One region of the Dehalobacter restrictus DSM 9455 genome, then DNA from elsewhere that is predicted to be linked to it. Evidence: predicted binding sites of a transcription regulator. Region 1 holds the regulator's gene; the other holds the start of a gene.
The links. Region 1 encodes CtsR, which represses protease genes until heat stress. Its sites were predicted from a motif close to AAGGTCAANNAAGGTCAAAT; they were not measured.
Positions count from the first base shown of each region.

Region 2: DEHRE_RS06810 (DnaJ C-terminal domain-containing protein) is a predicted target of CtsR. The motif match lies at 2,541-2,560, and genes of this name have one in related genera.

Region 1 is NZ_CP007033.1:461,242-464,992, reverse strand. It holds gene DEHRE_RS02210 (protein arginine kinase) at 1-171, opposite strand, end outside; gene DEHRE_RS02205 (UvrB/UvrC motif-containing protein) at 168-692, opposite strand; gene DEHRE_RS02200 (CtsR family transcriptional regulator) at 707-1,180, opposite strand; gene DEHRE_RS02195 (hypothetical protein) at 1,366-2,130, opposite strand; gene DEHRE_RS02190 (NUDIX hydrolase) at 2,305-2,907, shown strand; gene DEHRE_RS02185 (putative ABC transporter permease) at 2,999-3,421, shown strand; gene DEHRE_RS02180 (thioredoxin domain-containing protein) at 3,465-3,751, opposite strand, start outside.
Region 2 is NZ_CP007033.1:1,395,698-1,399,448, forward strand. It holds gene DEHRE_RS06795 (Crp/Fnr family transcriptional regulator) at 1-705, shown strand, start outside; gene DEHRE_RS06800 (SHOCT domain-containing protein) at 828-1,094, opposite strand; gene DEHRE_RS06805 (diacylglycerol/lipid kinase family protein) at 1,516-2,460, shown strand; gene DEHRE_RS06810 (DnaJ C-terminal domain-containing protein) at 2,625-3,614, shown strand.

The DNA.
Region 1 (3,751 bases):
GCCGGAAATCTGTGCTTCAATTTTTTCGGCATCATCATGGGACATGACGTGAGGGAAAGGATTGTCCGCGATATTTCTGGCCAGTCTGATCCTGGAACTCAGTACAATCGGAATGTCCAGGGTATCCTTCATCCAGAAGCTGTCTTTGGCAAGCAGTTCCCGATAAGTCATTTGCTTTCACCTCCGACAGTATTCTCCATTTCTTTAATCCGGTCTCTTAATATAGCTGCCTCTTCAAACTTTTCTGCTTTTACTAGCTCCAAGAGTTGTTCTTTCGATTTGACTATTTCCTGTTTGTTTCGGAACGAAGCGCCTCGTCTTACCGGCACTTTCCCGACATGCATCCCTCTTCCATGGATCCGGCGCAGGAGCATTTCCATTTGGGGCTCAAATTCATCGTAACATTTGCTACAGCCCATTTTCCCGGCTTGCTGTATCTGGGAAAAAGTTCTTCCGCACCCGGGACATTTTCCGGGCTGACTGTCTACGATCGTCTGATCATACTGTCCTGCCGGATTTACCCCAAATAATGCCTGTAAAAAATCCGATACCATTCCAGGGTAGAGATTGAAGCCGGTACCAGGCGCTTTCTGAGCACATTCCTGGCAAAGATGAAGCTGCGCCGCCTGTCCATTAATGATTTTGGTCAGATGAACCACAGCCTCCCGTTGTTGACAGTTCTGACAAAGCATTGCTATTCCCCCGATCAATCATTAACATCGTCCCGGCACATATTCGCCAGTATTTCTTTCATCATACGGGCCCTAAGCGTAGAAGGCAAATTCGTCACTCCAGCCAAAAGCCGGTCGGAAAAAATCGTTTTTACCAGGATTGCTTCTCTTTTGGTGAACAGCTCTTCTTCTCTGAGTCTGTCCACAAGATTGTTAGCCCGATCCTGGGAAAGGTCATCCCCAATGAGTTCCGACATGAGTCTCTGGAATTTACCCTCAGGATCAAGTCCCAGCCTAACAATCCTTAAATATCCGCCGCCGCCTCTTCTGCTTTCAACAAGATAGCCGCGTTCTGCAGTAAACCTCGTTGTAAGAACATAGTTAATCTGGGAAGGAGCACATGAAAAGAAATCAGCAAGATAACCTCTTTGCAGGACAATATACCCAACTTCGGCCTGCTCTATAATCTTCTTGAGGTACTCCTCGATTCTGTCCGCCAAATTACTCATCGTCATCCATCCTTATTTCAATGTTGACCTTTGCTGACTTTATGACCTTTTTTGACCTTCGTAACTATTTTAACCCTTTTTGATCATTTTGAAAACTATTTTATTAAAAAAAACCTATCCGAAGATAGGTTTTTTTGCTCGCTGACTATAAAAAATTCAACATTGCTGTACTTAGCGAAAAGTCCTCAATCGCTGATAAAGAAATACCACAAACCGAAGGTGACCGCTGCAACAATCACAACCAGAATAACAAGCTTTAGTCCACCAAAGCCGCGTTTCTGTTCGAACTCAAAATCTAAGTCATCGTCATCGTCCGCACTCGGGTCATTTTTACTGTTCATGATATAACTATTTAAATCAGAAAAGCGGCTTCTTTCTTCCGCCCCTACTTCTGTTTCCTCCAGAGTACCCAGATCTGTCGGGTTCATAGCGGTATCTTCTGCGTTGTAGGCTTCATCAGCTTTATTCAAATCATCCGCTGCCTCAGTATCAGCAAGCGGGCTGAAGCTGTCCGGACTTGTTTCCGCCGGATTTTTCATTTCATTAAAGTCATCTTCCAGGGAAGCCGCTTGGGAGATAAACAGTCTTTGCAGTTCATCCTGCCCCGAATTTTGATCACCAAGCAAAATCGTTCTGATCTCCTCATTGTCTTCATCCGAATCTCCGGCAAAAACAGGCCCTGCTTCCGCTTGATCCTCTTCCGGAGACTTCCCGGCCGTCCGGCCATATTCTCCGTTGGTCTGGTCAAATTCCCCGGTGTTCTGGTCATACTCGTCAATAGCACCGTCATTAATATCAGCCTCATCTTCAAGACTAAGCTGCCTTCTGATGCTTTCCGCATTTTCCTCGGACAGTTTGGGCTCTATATCTTTCCAATACAAGCCTCCCTCCAACAACTGCCGGAGTTCCTCAGGATCGAGCCAAATCTCTTTTTTCTTATCATTTTTCATTCTTATATTTCCCCCACAGGTTGAAAATTCAGTCGATTAAAGTATTATTTAGTAGTTCTACAAAGAAATTATTTATCCTTCGTGCCGTATTTCCCAATTTAGATAAAATTTGCATCTTCTCTTTTTCAGGATAAAATAGGATTAATAACTTTGATTAGAGAAAGAAGGAATCATATGCCGTCTCTTTATCCGGAATTTAAGTTTTGTCCCGTGTGTTCTGCCGCCCTGGAGTATAAACTAATTGAAGACAAAAAGAGGCAAAGCTGCCCGGCCTGTGACTATATCCACTGGGGGGAATACTCCCTGGGCGTAGGCGGTCTTTTGCTTCAAGACGACAAAGTACTCCTCGTCCAAAGAGCGCATAACCCCGGTAAAGGAAGATGGACTATTCCCGGCGGCTATGTAGAACAGAATGAAAAAATTGCCCAAGCGGTTGTCAGGGAAGTCCGCGAGGAAACCGGCATCCTGTCGAAGCCTGTAAGCATTCTGGCAGTCCGCGATTACCCTGAAGATATCCCGAACGTGAAACACAATATTTATATTGTCTTCTTTCTTCGCGGTCTGGGCGGTCAATTAAAACATGATCCGGTCGAGGTAATCCAGGCCGGTTTCTACTCGCTCGAAGATTGTCGTAATTTACCTATCGCCCCGATGAGTCTTGAAGTGATCACAAAAGCAATCGAACACACTGGAAAAGAGAATCCTTTCCCAGGACTAATTCACAAAGAAGGAGTCCCCGTATTCGGTGCGCTTTCCGAACTATTCACTTTTATCTAAGAATAGTTAAGATTAGGGTTAACCATGGTACTAATTATTAAGGGATATTTTACAATAAGTAAAATATCCCTCCCTGTCACAAACTATGATCATGCTAAAACGATATTTATTTTACGGGCTGATGGGCTGGAGCCTCGAAATAATCTGGACAGGACTTGATTCTTTTGTCCACGGGGATTTCCGGCTGATGGGCTTTACCAACCTTTGGATGTTCTTTATATATGGTTCCGCTGTTATTCTTGAACCTTTGCACGATTTGATTTCAGAGTGGAGGTGGCCGCTGAGGGGACTCGTTTGGCTCACAGCAATCTGGGGGATAGAATATACAAGCGGTCTGTTTCTGCTTAAAATTCTGGGGGTCTATCCGTGGCGGTATACGGATCCGCTGGCGATAAACGGACTTATTACGCTGAGCTTTGCGCCGGTGTGGTTTGCCGGCGGTCTTCTCTTTGAGCGAGTCCATCGGAAACTTGATGCTTTTGTCGTACTCACAAATAGATACACGGAAAGGTAACAAGCATCGGAAAGATAAAGTACGACGACGCATCAAGGCAGTACTATTCCGTCAAGATTTTTGCTAATTCTTCGGGGGTATTTACAGGCTCCCTGCAGGCAAAATCCCTGCAGACATAAACACAAAGAGTCTCACTGACAGGGTAATCTTGCATTCTCGGGATCACCTGCGCTAATGAACCGTCATTATAGGCCACGACAGCATGCGGATGAAAGTCTTTAAAAATGACGGCCTGCATTTTTTCTAATTCTTCATTACCGGCCGATCCGGACAATACCAGTTCCTCGCCCTGACTTAAGGCGTATTGGATTGCCTGAAGGAAAGCGGTGT
Region 2 (3,751 bases), 930 kb from region 1:
GAAAACGGGAAACTATCGGATTGTATAATAAAGATGCCTATTATTCCAACATTTGATCCCATTGAAGAGCTAAACATGTATACTTCTCTTGGAAGCCTGCATACATTTGCAAGAGGAAGCAAGATCGTTTCGCCCGGCATACCTTTTAGCAATGTTATTTTCTTGATTTCGGGACAACTTGACGTGAGTATGGTATCGCGGAATGGTGAGGAAAAGTATCTACTTGAAGTTTTTAAGAACGGTATAGCGGTGGCTTTAAACCAAAATGATGATCATGAATTTCAAATTACTGCAGTAAAAGATTGCACTGTTTGTTTTTTTTCTTTGGATATAATGATTGCAATATTATCGCAGAATACCCGTTTATTTAAAAATTTTATCTTGAATCTTATACAAAAAACGCAATACTTCATGTATCAATCAAGGGACTTATATCAAAGCCGTCCTTCTGCTAGGGTATTCTCTTTTCTATATAACCTCTGTCTGACAAAAGGAAATCGGGTGAATGACTATTATGAGTTAGCGGTTGAGAATGTGTCTCAAAAGACGATTGCCAAAATAACAGGAACCCATCCTGTGACGGTTTGTAAATTATTTACTTATCTTAGTAAAGAAGGCATCATAAAAAAGAATAGAAAAGTCATAAAGGTTTACGATCTCAATAAATTATGTAACCTTATTGCGAATGAGGAATTAACGTATTAAATCACCCGGATAATTAAAAATGCGGCGGGGTAATGTAAAATATCAAGGGATCTGTCCCTTGATATTTTACATTATGATATGCTTTAATAAAACTTTTTATATCTTTTGATTTGTGTAAAATTTTATCTCCCTAACTCGCTTTTTCGGGTATTGTATTCTTCCAGATCGATTTCCCCTTTGGCATATCGTTCGCGCAAGATGGCCATAGCGTGGTCTTCCGGTTTACCGGAGGTGTTCTGTCTGTCCAGATAATTTCTAATCAGCCTGACTGCAAGAAAAATAATTCCCAGCCAGAAAAGCAATTGGATGATCATGACTGCAAATCCCATCCAGGAATAATTGCCTCCCATCATCCAGTCTCCACCTGGTCCATACCAGCCTCGCATCATTTTTAGTTACCTCCTTTTATATTCTCTTGGATTTTCTAGGCCATTAAAAAAGTAAATCCTAGTTTTGAAAACTATTTTTTTGATTAAACCATTGTCATCAATATCTTGTACCATTTGTACCTGATTTATGATGGTTGCAAATCTGAGGGAAGGAAATCAAATCAATGAAATAGGTAATGAATATGCTGCAGGTTTTTGGCAAGTATAGTGACAGAATGAAAGCCTTGCAGTTTGATCCTAGGAATATTTGTGAAGAAAGTACTGCATGAACGATGGCAGGAAAAAATAATTTTTCGCGTGTAAAGGGGATTTCTAAAAATTAGCGAAACAATATGTTTAAAACTAAACCATGCCAGTGGATGAACAGAGAAAAATGATCGAGAAAATGACCGAGAAAAACTAAGATGATAGGAAGATGAGAATGAGCCAGCAGAAATCGCAGAAATCATGGTTTGCTGTTGTGAATCCCCGGTCAGCAAATGGAAAAACGCAGGGACTTTGGCCAGGGTATTACCAGCAGCTTCAGCAGGCGGGAATACAGGTCGATTATGCGCTGACCTCCCGCTCCGGGGGAGGAACAGAAATAACACGTATGGCTCTGGACGAAGGGTATCGGAGGATGATTGCGGTCGGAGGAGACGGAACTGTCAATGAGGTGCTTAATGGTCTTATTGAGAATGACCGGCTTGTCGCGGACGATATCGAACTGGCTGTTTTTGAACAGGGAACAGGCGGGGATTTTGTAAGGACAATAAAAACAGGCAAAGAAAAAGGTCTGAACGCCTTGATCAGGATGCTGAAGGAGCCCAATATTATTCTTTCTGATCTTGGCCGAGTCGACTTTCTGAATTTTGAAGGGGAAGAACGGACACGTTATTTTCTGAATGCATCCAATGTCGGAGTCGGCGCGGAAGCGGTCCACAGGACCAATTGCCGGAGTAAAGCGATGGGTAGCAAGCTCTCTTATCTGACCAGTACTTTAGAAGCCGTTCTATCGTACAAGAGCGTCTGTGTTTCTCTGAAAATGGACCAGGATACATTCTGGGAAGGGAATATCTGGGGGCTTATGGTCTGCAACGGTCAATATATTGGCGGCGGAATGCGTATTGCGCCTGATGCCCGCCTGGATGATGGTTTGTTCGATCTGGTTGTGATAAAAGAAATGAAGCTGTCCAGACTCTTTTCACGCTTTCCGCTGCTTTATAAAGGGCAACATATCCATCTTCCTGAAGTCCAAGTGTTCCGCTGTAAGGAAATTGAACTGCATATGCCGGATTCCATACTTTTTGAAACCGACGGGGAGATCCCGGGGGTATGTCCGAAGGCATACCGGGTAATCCCTAAGTGCTTGAAACTATGGGTATAAGTTTCCGTTAACGTTAAAACCATACGGATGAATACGCATATAGATGAAGATTCTGCAAGGTCAGCTGAAGACAAATATATGTCTGACCAATATTGACCTTTAAAAGGATTTTGCATATAATACAATTAATGGGTAAGGAAAGCAGTTTTGAGGTGGTGAGGACAGTGGATTTTAAAGATTATTATCAAATCTTAGGCGTTTCTCCGGATGCAGACAATAAGGCCATCAAAAAAGCATACCAGGCACTGGCCAAAAAGTATCATCCTGATTTAAACCAGGGTGATAAAGCCTCAGAAGAGAAATTTAAGGAAATTAATGAAGCCTATCAGGCGATATCCGATCCTGCCAAAAGAAAAAAATATGATGATTTAAGGGCAAACTACCAGCAATGGCAGTCGCACGGCGGCAGAGGGAATTCTTTTGACTGGTCGGCCTGGCAGGAATCACCGGGGAGCAACCGCTATACCCGTACAATGACGCCGGAAGAGTTCGCGGAAACATTTGGGGACAGAGGTTTTGGCTCTAGTGCCGGCAGGGGTATGGGGGGATTTTCTGATTTCTTTTCCTCTATCTTTGGCATGGGAGCAGACTATGCTGATGAGTCCGATGATTATTATTCGAATAGGATCAGAAGACCGCAGGCCGGCAGGGACATTGAAGGTGAAATCAGTATTACGCTTGAAGAAGCCTATCATGGAACCAAACGGATGATTGAAGTCGGCGGCCGGAGAATTGAAGCCACTGTTCCGAAAGGTATTAAGAATAACAATAAAATTAGGCTCAGCGGACAGGGACAAGCAGGAGCGAAAGACGGAAACAAAGGAGACCTTCTGTTAACGGTAAAAATCGTTCCACATCCTGTCTATACCCGGGACGGAGATGATTTGTCCGCCAACATCGAAATCGATTTCTTCAAGGCTGTACTTGGCGGAGAAGCCCGAGTCAAAACATTAGGCGAAGAAATATCCATCAAGATTCCTCCGCGCACCCAAACCGGAAAAAGTTTCCGTCTGAGAGGGAAAGGAATGCCTATTCTCAATAAATCCGGCCATTTTGGCGATTTTTACGCAAAGATTACGCTTGTCCTGCCCGAAGAGATGTCTGAGAAAGAAATTAGTATGCTTCAGGAATTAAGCCAGGAAAGAAACAGCTGATTACTCCAGAGTTAGGTCTGCATGCCGCAATTACCGGCGTCAAGCGGAGCATGGAGTGCGCAGCGCGGCTGTTTGACAGCCACGGATGGACTAATGTTGCGATGCCATGGATGGCAAGGAGCGACTCGCCATGGAGG